3 regions of the Burkholderia glumae LMG 2196 genome follow, and region 2 is predicted to be linked to each of the others. Evidence: predicted binding sites of a transcription regulator. Region 2 holds the regulator's gene; each other region holds the start of a gene.
What was found. The regulator FliA, encoded in region 2, starts transcription of late flagellar genes. The targets are predictions, from matches to a motif close to CTAAAGTTTNNNNNNNNNNNGCCGNTA.
Positions count from the first base shown of each region.

Region 1: KS03_RS04515 (flagellin) is a predicted target of FliA. The motif match lies at 2,271-2,297, and genes of this name have one in related genera.
Region 3: KS03_RS09705 (flagellin) is a predicted target of FliA. The motif match lies at 2,203-2,229, and genes of this name have one in related genera.

Region 1 is NZ_CP009434.1:754,043-759,932, forward strand. It holds gene KS03_RS04505 (LysR family transcriptional regulator) at 1-835, opposite strand, end outside; gene KS03_RS04510 (GNAT family N-acetyltransferase) at 1,445-2,002, shown strand; gene KS03_RS04515 (flagellin) at 2,521-3,675, shown strand; gene KS03_RS04520 (alpha/beta fold hydrolase) at 3,938-4,528, shown strand; gene KS03_RS04525 (catalase) at 4,786-5,890, shown strand, end outside.
Region 2 is NZ_CP009435.1:1,213,113-1,219,002, forward strand. It holds gene flhA (flagellar biosynthesis protein FlhA) at 1-761, shown strand, start outside; gene flhF (flagellar biosynthesis GTPase FlhF) at 758-2,482, shown strand; gene KS03_RS18070 (nucleotide-binding protein) at 2,475-3,287, shown strand; gene KS03_RS18075 (RNA polymerase sigma factor FliA) at 3,313-4,074, shown strand; S-adenosyl-L-homocysteine riboswitch at 4,202-4,271, shown strand; gene ahcY (adenosylhomocysteinase) at 4,372-5,790, shown strand.
Region 3 is NZ_CP009434.1:2,118,553-2,124,442, forward strand. It holds gene KS03_RS09700 (LysR family transcriptional regulator) at 1-69, opposite strand, end outside; gene KS03_RS09705 (flagellin) at 821-1,975, opposite strand; gene KS03_RS32005 (hypothetical protein) at 2,433-2,576, opposite strand; gene KS03_RS09710 (hypothetical protein) at 2,844-3,407, shown strand; gene KS03_RS09715 (hypothetical protein) at 3,452-4,270, shown strand; gene rbsK (ribokinase) at 4,492-5,421, shown strand; gene KS03_RS09725 (MFS transporter) at 5,481-5,890, shown strand, end outside.

The DNA of each region.
Region 1 (5,890 bases), on a different replicon from region 2:
AGCCGGTTTCGACGATGAACGGTTCGTGTGCGATCGGGCGGTAGATGACGCCCGTGCGTCGCAAGTTTCGCAGTGATTGCGGAACCACGGCCACACCGATGCCGGCGGAAACGAGGCTGACGATCGTCTGCATCTGGATCGCTTCTTGGCCAATCCGCGGAACCACGCCCGCAACGCGGTAGCATTCCATGATCGAATCGTAAAAATTTGGCGCAAGGCGCCGCGGGAAAATCACGAGCGGGAGCTCGGCAACTTCTGCCAGATGAATCGGCACGTCCTCGGCCGCATCCGATTCGGCGGCCGGTATCGCGAGCACCAACGGCTCCCTGAGGACCGGCAGGTACGACAGCTCCGAAGAGTAGCGGGGCGGCACTGGCGGGACGATCAATCCCGCGTCGATCTGGCCGGCCACCAGCGCGTCGATTTGCACATCGCTGGTGGCCTCGGTGAGGTGCAACCGCACCAGCGGATAGCGCGCGCCGAACTCGCGTAGCAGCAATGGGAGCAGGCCATAGTCGGCAATTGACACAAACGCCAGCGACAGGCTCCCGCTCTCGCCCCGCGCGAGACTCTGCGCCAGCGGGGGAAGCGCCTCGGCCGCGCTCAGTAGCTTACGGACCTCGGGGAGCAATGCTTCGCCGACCGCAGTGAGCGTGACCGTGCGGTTCGTGCGGGCAAACAACATGACGCCGAGCTCGCGCTCCAGCGAGCGAATCGCCTGTGAGAGAGGGGGCTGAGTCATGGACAGGCGCACGGCGGCTCGACCGAAATGCCGCTCCTCGGCGACAGCGACGAAGTAGTACCACTGGCGCAGATCGGGGACGAAGTTGTGCATTTTTTGAAATACGTCTGAAGGCGATGAGAAAATGATTGGACAGGCGGCGGTCGTGCATTTGACGTGGCCGCGCTGGTTCGGACGCGGCTCCGGGACGAACCCTTCGGCCGCGTTTGCGGCGAGCGTTCGGCAGCGCTTGGCCACCCCGCTGGTCCGTCCTCAAACCCGAATGTGCGGCTCGCCTTGCCTGCCGCGGCAAATTCGGCGCCGGTCCGGCCCGCTCGCCGGCGTTTCATCCCACCCGTTTCCTCTCCTCTTCGGGGTAGCGCAATCCAGTCCGGCTATTCCATGTGTCGACGCAAGACCGTTCGCTTCGATTCAGGCCAAACATTTTCCGAAGGCAGCAGGCAGCGACATCCCCGGTAGCCGCGTCGAGAAATGTGTTCTTCGGGTTTTGTCATGGTGAAGCCGGCTTGATCGATGGTGTGTCGATTGTCGGCGATTCACACGACGGCGTCCAATCAGCCCGTCCGCCGGCGCGCTCGCGCGCATCGCGGCGGCGCGCGTTGCCCCGCCCTTGCCCCGCTGTTCGACCGCAGGTCGCCGCTCGATTGAACGGGAGCGCCGGCGGCGGGTCGAATCCAGCTTTGCCGGTCGGTCAAGCGAATCATGGAACAGATTGAAACAAGTCGGCTAATTCTGAGAAATTTCGAGCAGCGCGACGCATTGGATCTATGGTCCTACTTGCGAGAGCCGCGGGCGAGCTGTTATCTGTCCATGAAGCTCGAGGATGAAAATGCGGCGAAGATCGAAGCAATCAGGCGCAGCAAAAGCGACGAATATATCGCGGTGTGCTTGAAGGCGCCCGACAAGCTCATCGGAGACCTGTTTTTCATGCAGGAAGACGACACCTTCTCGGTCGGTTGGAATTTCAATGCGGCCTTCTCGGGACGGGGGTTCGCCTTCGAAGCAGCGCATGCTCTTTTCGATTACCTGTTCGCCGCCAAGCAAGCCCGGCGCCTGTATGCCTACGTGGAAGAAGAAAACCTGGCGTCGCGGCGCCTGTGTGAACGACTGGGCATGCGCAAGGAAGGCGTCTTCATGGAGTTCATCTCCTTCAAGAACGACAGCAATGGCAACCCGGTTTTCGAAAACACCATGCAGTATGCGATTCTAAAAAAAGAATGGTCAAACAGTGAATGGCAAACGGGATCGTTCGACCGCTGAGGCGTTGGCCGGCAGATCAGGCCCCCGGCGAGCAGCCGGCTTTTGTCTGATGAAATCGATCTTCTGCCAGGTTTTTCCGTTCCCGCAGCCGCGGCTACCGTGCTCCGGAGCATGAAAGTCTTGTGGGAGCCCATTGCAGATGGGTTTCCAGGCCGCCTGGGGTGGCCCTTTTTTTGTCTACAGGTTTCGGGTTCGGCGTGTCCTCGCGCGGAGCAAGGCCCGGCGTCTGGCGGGCCGCGCAGCGCGCGCCAGGCCCGCTCGACAGGCCCTCAAGTTTTAACGAGCCATGCCGTAAAAATGCTTGCAAGCACCGCACCAAGCATCGCGGCTCCCGGCCCCGACCGACATGGGATGGCAACACGTCATTCGGGTTCTTCAGAGGGTTTGCGCAGTAGGCGTTATCGGCGGTTGCTGTTTTATTGCATAGGTCGAGTGATGAGTGGAAATTCCATTATCGATGTGATGTCGGAATAAGCACTCCACGATATTTTTTTCGATTTGTACATTGGGAAGGCAACATGCTCGGAATCAATACCAACGTCAACTCGCTGGTCGCTCAGCAAAACCTGAACGGCTCGCAGAGCGCCCTGTCGCAAGCCATCACGCGCCTGTCTTCGGGCAACCGCATCAACAGCGCCGCTGACGATGCCGCCGGCCTGGCGATCGCCACGCGCATGCAAACGCAGATCAACGGCCTGAACCAGGGCGTGCAGAACACCAACGACGCCGTCTCGCTGATCCAGACGACGTCGAGCCAGCTCTCGTCGCTGACGAGCAGCCTGCAGCGTATCAGCACGCTGGCGACCGAAGCGGCCACCGGCACGCTGTCGTCGAGCGACCAGGCCGCGGCCGAGAAGGAAGTGGCCCAGCAGATCCAGGAAGTGAACCGGATTGCTTCGCAAACGAACTTCAACGGCAAGAACCTGCTCGACGGTTCGGCCGGGATCCTCACCTTCCAGATCGGCGCGAACGTCGGCCAGACCGTCAGCCTGGACCTGAGCCAAAGCCTGTCGGCGGCGAAGATCGGCGGCGGCCTGGTGCAAGCGGGCACCAACGTCGGCTCGATCCAGAACCTGAGCCTCGACGCGAACGGCGCGGCCACCACGGCGGCACAACCGGCCATCACCTCGGTCAACGTGCTGTCGGACGGCAAGGGCGGCTTCTCGTTCACGGACCAGAACGGCCAGGCACTGAGCGCGACGGCAGTCGGCGCGATCTTCACGACGGGCACGGCAGCCGGCACGGGCACGGCGGTCACGAACCTGACGCTCGCCACCGCTGCCACCAGCGGCATGACGACGGCCCAGGCCAGCGCGGCGGCCAACATGATCTCGCAGATCAACGCGGTGAACGCGCCGCCGACCGTGTCGAACGTGGACATCAGCAACACGACGAGCGCCAACCAGGCCATCGTCTCGGTTGCCAACGCGCTGTCCACCATCAACAACCTGCAGGCCACGCTCGGCGCGACCCAGAACCGGCTGCAGGCCATCGGCCAAACGCAGCAGGCCAACTCGACGAACCTGTCGTCGGCGCAATCGCAGATCCAGAGCGCGGACTTCGCGCAGGAAACGGCGGCGCTGAGCAAGGCGCAGGTGCTGCAACAGGCCGGCATCTCGGTGCTGGCGCAAGCCAACTCGCTGCCGCAGCAGGTCCTGAAGCTGCTGCAGTAAGCGACGGGCGGGCCGGGCGAGGCCGGCCGCCGGCGCAGGCGTTGTCTCGGCCAGGATACGGACCGGCAATCGGTAACGATGCCGGTCCGTAACGTTTGCGGCCTGGCTGACTCGGTTCGGCGTCGCGAAATGAAGAAGTGCCGGCGGCCTTTGCTGATGCCGCCGTTTTCCCCGGCCGAAGCAGTCGATGCCCAGCGGCCATCGCCGGCCCCTGCACGCCGCGCCCAGGCCGTCTCGGCCACTTCGTCAAGGAGCCTGCTTCATGCCGTCTCCCTCCCGCCTGCTGTTTCTGCCCGGCGCATCGGGCGATACCGCGTTCTGGCAGCCGCTTGCGCAACGTCTCCAGCACGGCGCCGAGCGCGAGATCGTCGCGTATCCGGGCTTGGGTGCCGAGCCGCCCGATCCGTCGATCCGCAGCCTCGACGAACTGCTCGACCGCGTGCTGGCGCGCCTCGACCGGCCCAGCGCGCTGATCGCCCAGTCGATGGGCGGCGTGCTGGCACGCCCCGAACTCGTCACGCATCTGGTGCTCTGCGTGACCTCGGGCGGCATCGACGTCGAGGCGCTCGGCGCCGCCGATTGGCGTGCCGCGTTCCGGGCCGGCCATGCGTCGTTGCCCGAGTGGTTTCCCGCCTACCGCGGCGATCTGACGGGCCAACTGCCCGGCGTCATGCAGCCAACCTTGCTGATCTGGGGCGACCACGATCCGTTCAGCCCGCCCGCCATCGGCGAGCGGCTGCTCGGCCTGCTGCCCGACGCGCGCCTGCACGTGGTGCGCGGCGGGCGCCACGACCTCGCGAGCGTGCATGCGGCCGCACTCGCGCCGCTCGTCGAAGCGCATCTGCGGCACTGACGCGCCGCCGTCGGTTGCAGCGGGTCCGGTTATTGCGCCATCCACTGGCCGGCATGCATGCCCCCGCTGGATGCGTGCCGTACTTCACATCGGTCGGCGGATTTGTAGTTTTTGCAGGCGTGCGCCATGCCTGCGCAAGCGCTCTCGCCCGCAGTGAGTCCGCCGCGATCGATGCCGATTCGAGCACCGCCGGCGCTCCGCCGCGCCGCGCGCCGATCGGCTGTTATAGACCCCACAACCGGAAGTGGAGGAAGTGCATGGCCAAATCGAAAGCGACCCAGGATGCCGATGTCATCGGTCACGGCGGCGAGCTGCATCAGCAACACACGGGACGCGGCAAGCAGGATCCCGAAATTCTGACCACCAACTTCGGCGTCCCGATCTCCGACAACCAGAACAGCCTGCGCGCGGGCGAGCGCGGCCCGACGCTGCTCGAGGACTTCGTGCTGCGCGAGAAGATCTTCCACTTCGATCACGAGCGGATTCCGGAGCGCATCGTGCATGCGCGCGGCAGCGGCGCGCATGGCGTGTTCAAGTGCACGCGCGCGATTCCCGAGCTCACGCGCGCGAACCTGTTCCAGCAGGCGGGCCAGGAGACCGAGGTGTTCGTGCGCTTTTCGACGGTGGCGGGCGGTGCGGGCTCGGTGGACACGCCGCGCGACGTGCGCGGCTTCGCCGTGAAGTTCTACACGCGCGAGGGCAACTGGGACCTGGTGGGCAACAACATTCCGGTGTTCTTCATCCAGGACGCGATCAAGTTCCCGGACCTGATCCACAGCGTGAAGATGGAGGCCGATCGCGGCTACCCGCAGGCGGCCTCGGCGCACGACACGTTCTGGGACTTCGCGAGCCTGATGCCCGAGAGCACCCACATGCTGATGTGGGCGATGTCCGACCGCGCGATTCCGCGTTCGCTGCGCATGATGCAGGGCTTCGGCGTGCATACCTTCCGCTTCGTCAATGCGAAGGGCGAGGGGCGCTACGTGAAGTTCCACTGGACGCCGGTGCTCGGCGTGCAGTCCACCTGCTGGGACGAGGCCGTGAAGATCGCCGGCGCGGACCCCGACTATCATCGCCGCGACCTGTTCGAGGCGATCGAGGCGGGCGACTTCCCCGAGTGGGATCTCGGCATCCAGGTGTTCGACGAGGCGTGGGCCGCGCAGCAGCCCTACGACGTGCTCGACGCCACCAAGCTGATTCCCGAGGAGGAGATTCCGGTCGAGACGATCGGCCGGCTCACGCTCAACGCCAACGTGAAGAACTTCTTCGCCGAGACCGAGCAGGCCGCGTTCCTGCCGTCGAACGTGGTGCCCGGCATCGACTTCAGCAACGATCCGCTGCTGCAGGGGCGCCTGTTCAGCT
Region 2 (5,890 bases):
GCCAGGTCACGGCCGCGCTGCCCGGCGCGCAGACGCGCGACCCGGCGTTCGGGCTGCCGGCCGTCTGGATCGACGTGTCGCAGCGCGAGCAGGCGCAGGTGTACGGCTACACGGTGGTGGACGCCAGCACCGTGGTGGCGACCCACCTGAACCACCTGGTGGTGCAGCACGCCGCCGAGCTGCTCGGCCGCCAGGAAGTGCAGGCGCTGCTGGAGCGCACCGGCCGCGATGCGCCGTCGCTGATCGAGGATCTGGTGCCGAAGACGGTGTCGCTGACCACGCTGCAGCGGGTGCTGCAGAACCTGCTCGAGGAAGGCGTGCCGATCCGCGACATGCGCACCATCATCGAGGCGGTCTCCGAGCAGGCCGGCCGCATCACCGATCCCTACGACCTGACCGCGGCCGTGCGGCTCGCGCTCGGCCGCGCGATCACCCAGCAGTGGTATCCGGGCTCGGGTGAGATGCAGGTGATGGGACTCGATTCGAATCTCGAGCGCGTGCTGTCGCAGGCGCTCGCCACCGGCGCGAACCCGGGCCTCGAGCCCGGACTCGCGCAGACGCTGCTGATGGGCACGCAAGAAGCGATGCTGCGGCAGCAGAACATGGGGCTGCCGCCCGTGCTGCTGGTGCAGCACGCGCTGCGCGCGATGCTCGCGCGCTTCCTGCGCCGCAGCCTGCCGCAATTGAAGGTGCTGTCTTACGCCGAAGTGCCGGAGACACGCACGATCAAAGTCACGAACGTCATCGGGGGTAACGCTTGAACATCCGCAAATTCACCGGCCCAACGAGCCGCGACGCGCTGCGTCTGGTGCGTGAGGCGCTCGGCGGCGATGCCGTCGTGCTGTCGAACCGCACGCTTGACGACGGCTCGGTCGAAATCGTCGCCCTCGCGGACGCCGAACTCGCCGCGCTGTCGCCGAAGTCGCCCATCGCCGCCGCCGGCAGCATGCGCGCCTTGCCGCCCGCGAGCCGTCCGGCTAGCGCCGTGACGGGCATGCCGCGCGCCGCCGCGCCGAACAATCCGTATGCCTCGGGCGGCCTGCCCGACGTGTTCTCGTCGGTGTTCGGCGCGAGCGCCGAGCCGGCGGGTGCATTCGACGCCGACGACGAGCTGCTCGACGACGGCGAAGCGCCGGCCGCCACCGTGGCCGCCGCGCCGGTGCAGGACGAGCCGGCCGCGTCCTCGGCCCCCGCGCCGTGGCTCGTCGAGCACGCGCGCCGCCTGACGCGCCAGCACGAGGCGCTGGTCTCGCCGGCGCCGCGCGCCGAGGCGTCGCCGGGCGCCGCGAGCCCGATCGCGCCGGCCGCGCGCAACGACGGCGAGCCGCCCGAGTGGGCGCGCGACATCGTGCGCAACGTGGCCGCGCGCCAGTCCGCCGAGGCGAGCGCCGCGCGCGCCACCGCCGCGGCCGCCGCCGCGCCGAAGCAGGCGGAACGCGCCGGCGCGTCGGCCGCCACGCTGGCCGACGAGGTCAACGCGCGCATCGAGCGCATCGTCAACGAAACGGTGATGCACGAGCTGAGCGCGATGCGCGGCATGATGGAGGAGCAGTTCGCCGGCCTGATGTGGAACGACCGCCAGCGCCGCACGCCGCTGCACGGCGCGCTGACCAAGCGGCTGTTCGCGGCCGGCTTCTCGGCCCAGCTGGTGCGCACGGTGGTCGACAACCTGCCGGCCGGGGTCTCGGCGGGCAGCTTCGAAGGCGCCTGCGACTGGGCCGAATCGGTGCTGGCCGGCAACCTGCCGGTGCTCGACAGCGAGGACGCGCTGATGGAGCGCGGCGGCGTGTTCGCGCTGATGGGGCCGACCGGCGTGGGCAAGACCACCACCACGGCGAAGCTGGCCGCGCGCTGCGTGATGCGCTTCGGCGCCAGCAAGGTCGCGCTGCTGACCACCGACAGCTACCGGATCGGCGGCCACGAGCAGCTGCGCATCTTCGGCCGGATCCTCGGCGTGCCGGTGCATGCCGTGAAGGACGGCGGCGACCTGCAGCTGGCGCTCTCCGAGCTGCGCAACAAGCACATCGTGCTGATCGACACGATCGGCATGAGCCAGCGCGATCGCACCGTCTCCGACCAGATCGCGATGCTGCAGGGCGCCGACGCGCGCGTGCAGCGCCTGCTGCTGCTCGCGGCCACCAGCCACGGCGACACGCTCAACGAGGTGGTGCAGGCCTATCGCGGCTCCGACCAGCCCGATCTGGCCGGCTGCATCCTGACCAAGCTCGACGAGGCCACCAACCTCGGCGGCGTGCTCGACACCGTGATCCGCTACCAGCTGCCGGTGCATTACGTGTCGACCGGCCAGAAGGTGCCGGAGAACTTATACGTGGCAACGCGCAAGTTCCTGCTCAAGAGCGCGTTCTGTGTACCGCGAGACGGCTCGCCGTTCGTGCCGCTCGAAGACGATCTGCCCGGCATGCTGTCCGCCCTGGCTGGCGGCCGTCCGGGTTCCGGACATCACGAGGTCTACTTTGGATAAACGAATCACCGATCAGGCTGAAGGACTGCGGCGGCTGCTGGCCGGCCGCGCGAACCGGATCGTCGCGGTGACGGGCGGCCCCGTCGGGGTCGGCTGCACCTCGGCCGTCGTCAACCTGGCCGCCGCGCTCGCCGCGCTCGGCAAGGAAGTGCTCGTCGTCGACGAGCGCAACGACGCCAATTCGGCCGCCGCGACGCTCGGCAGCGCCCGGTTGCGCAGCGGCAACGCGGTGCGTCACGAAGCCGGCTTTTCCCTGTGCGTCGCCGCCGACCTCGCGCGCGACGGCTACGACGATGAACGCCTTGCCGCCTATCTGGAAGGCGCGGCCGACATCGTGCTCGTCGACGCTCAGCGCGACGCGAACGGCGCGCTCTCTGCTCTTGCGCGTGCCGCTCACGACGTGCTGATCGTGACGCGCGTGGCCGGCTCCGCGATCACCGAGGCCTATGCCTGCATGAAGCGGCTCCATTACGCGCACGCGCTCGCGCAGTTCCGCGTGCTGGTCAACCACGTGCAGAGCGAGTCCGACGCGCGCGCCGCCTACGAGAATCTGGCGGGCGTGGCAGGCCGCTATCTGACGGTCGCGCTGGCCGAGGGCGGCTACGTGAGCGCCGATCCGCTGGTGCCGCGCGCACGCGAACTCGTGCACACCGTGGTCGATGCGTTTCCGTCGTCAGCCGCCGCGCGCGACTACCGGCAGATCGCCTCAGACCTGCTGTACTGGCCGATGCGTCCGACGAATCCCGCCGGACGGGCCTTCGCCGGACATCCGGCCGTCGAACGGGGCGCGGCGCACGCCGTTTGACCCAAGGGCACTCAGGAGGGAGCCGATGTACAACGCTCAAGGAAAGCTGTCCACGTCCGCGATGGGCGAGGGCGGGATGGGGCAGGCCGAGGTGCTCGCGAAATATGCGCCGCTGGTGCGCCGGCTCGGCCTGCAGCTGGTCGCGAAAATGCCTGCGAGCGTCGATCTCGACGACCTGATCCAGGCCGGCATGATCGGCCTGCTCGATGCGGCGAGCCGCTACAAGGAGGATCAGGGCGCGCAGTTCGAGACCTATGCGACGCAGCGCATCCGCGGCGCGATGCTCGACGAGCTGCGCAGCAACGATTGGCTGCCGCGCAGCCTGCGCAAGACCTCGCGCGAGGTCGAGCAGGCCATTCATCAGGTCGAGCAGCGGCTCGGGCGCTCGGCCAACGAGAGCGAGGTCGCCACCCACCTGGAGATGCCGCTCGACGATTACCAGGCGATGCTGCAGGACCTGCACGGCAGCCAGCTGATCTACTACGAGGATTTCGACCGTTCGGCCGACGACGAGCCGTTCCTCGACCGCTACCGCGTCGACCACTCCGACCCGCTGTCCGCGCTGCTCGACGAGCATCTGCGCGCGGCGCTGGTGGAGGCGATCGACCGCCTGCCCGAGCGCGAGAAGCTGCTGATGTCGCTCTACTACGAGCGCGGCCTGAACCTGCGCGAGATCGGCGCCGTGCTCGAGGTCAGCGAGTCGCGCGTGTGCCAGCTCCACAGCCAGGCCGTGGCGCGCCTGCGCGCGCGGCTGCGCGAGCAGGCCTGGGTGGGAGCCGAACACTGAGAGGACGCGCGTAGAGGACGCGCGTGCCGGTGCGCCTCGGAAATTCGGCTCCGATCCGTAATCGGCCCACCAGCCTTCTGCGAAGCGCGCGGGAATTCTTCTCGACACTTTGCTACAATCCTTGCTCGTTTCCGAGGAGCGTTGCGACGGGCACCGGCCCGCCAGGCTCGGAAATCTTCACCAGGCGGTGGCCCGCCCGGCGCGCAGCGCGGATCGCACGATTCGCCGCGCCGGCTGGGCTTGCCGCTTTCTGAACGGCGCTCACGTCACCAATCTTTGATTAGAAAGGAGGGCGTGATGAACGCCGTTATCGACCCGAAAGCTTCCCAGGACTACGTCGTCGCCGATCTCTCGCTGGCCGCTTGGGGCCGCAAGGAACTGACCATCGCCGAGACCGAGATGCCCGGCCTGATGCAGATCCGCGACGAGTACCAGGCCGCGCAGCCGCTCAAGGGAGCGCGCATCGCCGGCTCGCTGCACATGACGATCCAGACCGGCGTGCTGATCGAGACGCTCAAGGCGCTCGGCGCCGACGTGCGCTGGGCCTCGTGCAACATCTTCTCGACGCAGGATCACGCGGCCGCCGCGATCGTCGAGGCCGGCACGCCGGTGTTCGCGTTCAAGGGCGAGTCGCTCGACCAGTACTGGGAGTACTCGCACCGCATCTTCGAATGGCCGAACGGCGAGTTCGCCAACATGATCCTCGACGACGGCGGCGACGCGACGCTGCTGCTGATCCTCGGCGCCAAGGCCGAGAAGGATCGCTCGGTGATCGCCAAGCCGACCAACGAGGAGGAAGTCGCGCTGTACAAGTCGATCGCCGCGCACCTCGACGTGGACGGCCAGTGGTATTCGAAGCGTCTCGCCCACATCAAGGGCGTGACGGAAGAGACCACCACCGGCGTGCATCGCCTGTACCAGATGGAAAAGGACGGCCGCCTGCCGTTCCCGGCCTTCAACGTCAACGACTCGGTCACCAAGTCGAAGTTCGACAACCTGTACGGCTGCCGCGAGTCGCTCGTCGACGGCATCAAGCGCGCCACCGACGTGATGATCGCGGGCAAGATCGCGGTGGTGGCCGGCTACGGCGACGTGGGCAAAGGCTGCGCGCAGTCGCTGCGCGGCCTCGGCGCCACGGTGTGGGTCACCGAAATCGATCCGATCTGCGCGCTGCAGGCGGCGATGGAAGGCTACCGCGTGGTGACCATGGAATACGCGGCCGACAAGGCCGACATCTTCGTGACGGCCACCGGCAACTTCCACGTGATCGGCCATGACCACATGAAGGCGATGCGCCACAACGCGATCGTCTGCAACATCGGCCACTTCGACTCGGAAATCGACGTCGCGTCGACGCGCCAGTACCAGTGGGAAAACATCAAGCCGCAGGTCGACCACATCATTTTCCCGGACGGCAAGCGCGTGATCCTGCTGGCCGAAGGCCGCCTCGTGAACCTCGGCTGCGCGACCGGCCATCCGTCGTTCGTGATGTCGAACTCGTTCGCCAACCAGACGCTCGCGCAGATCGAACTGTTCGTGCGCGGCGAGCAGTACGAGAACAAGGTGTACGTGCTGCCGAAGCACCTGGACGAGAAGGTCGCCCGCCTGCACCTGGCGCGCATCGGCGCGAACCTGACGGTGCTCTCGCCCGAGCAGGCGTCGTACATCGGCGTGTCGCAGGACGGTCCGTTCAAGCCGAACCACTACCGTTACTGATCCCGTATCCGGCGCCTCGCGCCGGATACGGACGTGTCGCGCGCCGCGCCCTGCCGGCACGGCGCGCGACACGCTTCGCGCCGGCCGCCCCGCGCGGCCC
Region 3 (5,890 bases), on a different replicon from region 2:
CACGTGCTTTTCGCTCAGCAGCGCATCGAGCACCACCAGCAGGTTCAGATCAACGCTGCGTAGATTCATAGGGACTGGCGCTCTGGTGGGTTGAGACGAGGCTCGGGACACGCGCCGGCATGGCGCGACACGACGGGCCGCGCACCGGATCGAAGCCGGCGGCGGAGGATCCTGGCGCCTTGGCGACGGCCTCGCGGCGGCGCCTGCCTTGCCGGACGCGGCAAGCGGGTCGCGCAAAGCCGGCGCGCCGCGGCTTGTCGTGCCCGCGGCGAGCCGCCGGCGGCCCCCATCGGCCATAGTTTATGCCCCGGCCGCGAGCTTGCGGACGGGCGGCTTTTTTTATTCGTCGTCGTGTCGAATTTGCCCCGGTATCTCCGGACAGACCGCGAGCCGGGCCGTGGCGGCCGCGAGCGAGCGGGCGGCAGCTTCAGCCACGACATCGCATAGTGGCCGGCATTGTTGCGCGGAATGTCGATACAAGGGCATTGCAGAGGACTACCCAATATCCACTGCGGCTTGCCGCGTCGGTTCCGGTTCAGCCAGGCGTGGCCACGGAGGCGAGGCGCGGGGAATTGGTGTTGCGAGCCGTATGGGCTTGCCCCCACCGCTTTGCCGCGACCTGGTGCAACCGACGCTTCGGGGAAACGTCCGCGTGACGGCGCCAAGCCGGGCCGCCAGCATGGCTTGCCTGGATTGCCCTGGACCGGGCCCGCAAGGCATCAAATGCGACGGACCGGCATCGTTACCGATTGCCGGTCCGTATCCTGGCCGAGAAAACGCCTTACCGCCAGCGGCTAGCCTTGCTCGGCCCGCCTGTCGCTTACTGCAGCAGCTTCAGAACCTGCTGCGGCAGCGAGTTGGCTTGTGCCAGCACCGAGATGCCGGCCTGTTGCAGCACCTGCGCCTTGCTCAGCGCCGCCGTTTCCTGCGCGAAGTCCGCGCTCTGGATCTGCGATTGCGCCGACGACAGGTTCGTCGAGTTGGCCTGCTGCGTCTGCGCGATGCCTTGCAGACGGTTCTGGGTCGCGCCGAGCGTGGCCTGCAGGTTGTTGATGGTGGACAGCGCGTTGGCGACCGACACGATGGCCTGGTTGGCGCTCGTCGCGTTGTTGATGTTCAGGCTCGACACGGTCGGCGGTGCGTTCACCGAGTTGATCTGCGAGATCATGTTGGCCGCCGCGCTGGCTTGGGCCGTCGTCATGCCGCTGGTGGCGCCGGTGGCGAGCGTCAGGTTCGTGACCGCCGTACCCGTGCCGGCTGCCGTGCCCGTCGTGAAGATCGCGCCGACTGCCGTCGTGCTCAGTGCCTGGCCGTTCTGATCCGTGAACGTGAAGCCGCCCTTGCCGTCCGACAGCACGTTGACCGAGGTGATGGCCGGTTGTGCCGCCGTGGTGGCCGCGCCGTTCGCGTCGAGGCTCATGTTCTGGATCGTGCCGACGTTGGTGCCCGATTGCACCAGGCCGCCGCCGATCTTCGCCGCCGACAGGCTTTGGCTCAGGTCCAGGCTGACCGTCTGGCCGACGTTCGCGCCGATCTGGAACGTCACGATCCCGGCCGAACCGTCGAGCAGGTTCTTGCCGTTGAAGTTCGTTTGGGCAGCAATCCGGTTCACTTCCTGGATCTGCTGGGCCACTTCCTTCTCGGCCGCGGCCTGGTCGCTCGACGACAGCGTGCCGGTGGCCGCTTGCGTCGCCAGCGTGCTGATACGCTGCAGGCTGCTCGTCAGCGACGAGAGCTGGCTCGACGTCGTTTGGATCAGCGAGACGGCGTCGTTGGTGTTCTGCACGCCCTGGTTCAGGCCGTTGATCTGCGTTTGCATACGCGTGGCGATCGCCAGACCGGCGGCATCGTCAGCGGCGCTGTTGATGCGGTTGCCCGACGACAGGCGCGTGATGGCTTGCGACAGGGCGCTCTGCGAGCCGTTCAGGTTTTGCTGAGCGACCAGCGAGTTGACGTTAGTATTGATTCCGAGCATGTTGCCTTCCCAATGTGTAAATCGAAACAAAAATTATTGCGGGGCGGTTATCTCCAAAAACCCCTAATAATAGAAATTTCATCCCTCCTCCGCCGCACGCAGCGAAACAGCAACCGTGCCGACAACGCCTACTACGCAAATTCTTTGCAGAACTCGAATGACGTGTTTCAATCCTGTGTCAGTCGATGCCGGGAGCCGCGATGATGGTGCGGTGCCTGCAAGCATTTTTACGGCACGGCCCGTCAAAACTTGAGCGATCCTTTCCAGGGCGCGCGGAGCGTCCATCGTGGCCGGCAACCGGCCCGGTCCGACCTTGCTACGCGACGACGCGAGCGCGGGCATGCCGCGCCTGCACAACGCTATCCGGGCCGATAAGGTCGTGCCGCCGGCCGGCATCGAATTGCCTGGCAGCCGGCCGCTTCCAGTCGCACCGGAATCCGTCCATTGCTGCAAATATTCACGGACTCGCCGGTGGGCCGAGCACCGGAAGACACACCGCCTCGTTCGAGCCGATGCCGGGCGCCCATGCCTCGACCCAGCGCTGCGGTGCCGGCGTGGCGCCCTCTACCAGGCCGTTGCCATACTGTTTCCCGGATGTCATGCGCAAAGTTCGGCGGGAAAGTTCGGCGTCTCAGGACGGCACATATGCCGCTCGCGTCGCCTCGACAAGGGGTAGGACACCCCTGAAGACCTCGCTTGCCTGGTTACGGTCAAGATATTTCAACAGCCTGCTCTAGCCGATTATCCGGATATGTGCTGTCATGCCATCTTCAATCTTGCTTGGCATGCTTAACGAATATTTTGTTCGTCAAAAAGTGATGAACAGCCAAGCAAATTCAGAATAAACAAGAAACAATCGAGGACAACGATGCGCTGGAAATATTTCGTCGCCGCGGGACTCGCGGCGGGCGTGCTCGTGTGGTTTTTTTCAGGCATGGCGCGGGACGCGTCCACTTCGGCAGGCCAGGCCGCGCCTGCTGCCCGGCCCGCCGCCGCGCCGATGGCAAGCCGGTTCTCCGGCACCTCGTCGGCTTCGGCGCCGCGCCGCGCACCGCCCCCCCTGCCTTCCCGCGTCATCGAGCACATCGCGTCCGACTATGCGAATTCCGCCGTCACCCGCGAAGCCCTCACGCAGATCGCCTACGGCTGGAGCCAGGCCATTCATGACGTGCACAACCCTGCCGAGGCGAAGGATGCCGGCAACGCCATCGCCAAGGGCATTGCATGCGCGCTGAGCCAGGCCGTGCTCGCCAAGTCCGGCGTCGACCAGCAGGCCATGCTGGGCCGCATCAAGGAGACGCGCGCGGTGATGCTCGATACCGAGGCCGACACGCAGGCCTACATCCGTTTTCAATCGCTTGCCGGTGGCCAGTACTTCGACGATCCCGGTCCCCGCTCCTGCGGCTTCGACCCGGGCTCGCTACAGAACTGAGCATGCGGTGCCGTGCCCTCCCCTCACTCAAGGATCCCTGCCCGATGAAAAAACTCGCCAGCCTGATGATGTGCGGCTCGCTGCTCGCGCTGCCCTATTCGCTGCCATTGAATGCGGCGCCGGCCGTGGCCGCCGCCGCGCCCTCGAACGCGGCGATCGTGTTCGTCAACGGCATCAACAACACCTTCGACGATGCGATCGCGAACCTGCAGGTGCTCAAGACCCAGCTGAACGCGCGCAATGCGAACAATGCCTATGTGTATGGCAACGCCTACAACGCGACGCAGGGCGCCTTCAGCGATCTTTACCAGGTGTTCAAGCAAAAGGCGGTCGAGGGATCGAGTCCGGCCGATTTCTGGCGCGCGGTCGACGGCGACAGCCTGCCGGCGAGCGGCATGGACGCCGCGCTCGAACAGAAATACATCGATATCCTGACCAAGAACGAGGTGCCGGAACTGCCGGACCATCTGAACCAGTATCGCGCGTATCTGAAGCAGAAGCGCGGAATCGTGCTGGTCGGCCACTCCCAGGGTTCCTTGTATGCCAACTTCGAGACGAACGTGCTGATCACCGGCCCCGAGCACGCACAAGGCAGGATCAGCACGGTCAATGTCGGCAACGCGGCGCGCTATCTGCTGCCGGGCTCCAGTTACCTGACCTCGAGCTCGGACGCCGTGATCGGAAGCCTCGGCCTCGTGCAGACGGTATTGCCCGCGAACTTCTCGATGGGCGTGCATCTCCTGACCGATCCCGCGGGTCATTCGTTCTCGAAGATCTACATGAACCCGTCGTTCGGCTCGGCCAGCCAGATCCTGACGCAGGTGTCGCAGCAGGCGAACAGCGCGTCCGCCGCCGCGCGCTGAGCACGTACGCGTCGCCCACAGGGGAACCCGAAGCCCGGCTTAAGGAGTTCCCCTACTGCCGGCCCTCGCTGCTTGCCTGCTATGCTCCGGCATCGTCCATGTAAGCGCTAACATTTCACGTCCTCATTCCCGTCACCGCCGATTTGCCCATGCAAAATTCCTGCACGCCCCAAAATGTAAGCGCTAACATCACGCCGACGAATCCGCGGGCGCCAGCCTCGGTGCTGGTGGTCGGCAGCGCGAACATGGATCTCACGGTGCAGGCCAAGCGCCTGCCCGCACGCGGGGAAACCTTGCTGGGCGGGGATCTGGCGACGTTCGGCGGCGGCAAGGGCGCCAATCAGGCGGTGGCCGCGGCGCGCCTGGGCGCGTCGGTGGCGATGCTCGGCTGCGTCGGTGCCGACGATTTCGGCGCGCAGCTTCGGGACGGCCTGCAGGCCGAACGGATCGACACTGCCCATCTGCACACGATCGCCGGCGCCACGAGCGGCACCGCCGTCATCACGGTGGCCGAGGACGGCGCGAACACGATCGTGGTCTCGCCGGGCGCCAACGCCCGCCTCGCGCCCGATCATGTCGAGGCGGCACGCGAGGCCATCGGCGCGGCCGGCCTGCTGATCTGCCAGCTCGAGGTGCCGCTCGATACGGTGCTGCACGCCGTGGCGCTCGCCGCACGGGCCGGCACGCCGGTGCTGCTGAACCCCGCGCCGGCGCAGCCGCTCCCGGACGCGCTGTACCGGCAGATCGACTTCCTGATCCTCAACGAGACCGAAGCGCAACTGCTGAGCGGCCTGCCCGTCGACGGCCCTGCCTCGGCCCGCGAAGCCGCGGCCTGGCTGCTCGCGAAAGGCGTGCAGACGGTGATCGTCACGCTCGGCGCGCAGGGCGTCTGGTATGCACACGGCGGCGAGGCCGGCCATCTGCCCGCGCCGCGTGTCGAGGCGGTCGATACCACGGCCGCCGGCGACACCTTCGTCGGCGGTTTCGCCGCCGAGCACGTGCGCGGCGCGAGCCTGCGCGAGGCGATCGAATTCGGCCAGCAGGCCGCCGCGCTCAGCGTTCAGCGTCAGGGCGCGCAGGCATCCATCCCGACGCAGGCCGAGGCCCGGGCGCGAACCGCGTCCGGGCCCGCCGCCCTCGCCGCCCGATAGACCCGCCTGCGCGCAGCCGCTGCCGCAGCCCCACAAGAAGACGCATGGAGACGACCAGCATGAAACCAAGCCTCACGCCCGAGCAGACCCCACCCCGCGTGCGCCGCGCCCAGATCGTGGCCCTCACGCTGCTGATGGTGAGCGGCATCGTCAACTACCTGGACCGCGGCACGCTCGCGGTCGCCAATCCGCTGATCCGCAACGATCTCGGCCTCTCGCTCGGCGAAATGGGGCTGCTGCTGTCGGCCTTCTCGTGGAGCTACGCCCTGTTCCAACTGCCGGTCGGCGGTCTCGTCGATCGCATCGGGCCGCGCCGGCTGCTCGGCATCGGCCTGATCGTCTGGTCGCTCGCGCAGGCCGCGGGCGGCATGGTCTCGACCTTCGGCTGGTTCATCGTCGCGCGCATCGTGCTCGGCATCGGCGAGTCGCCGCAGTTTCCGTCCGCCGCGCGCGTGGTGAGCAACTGGTT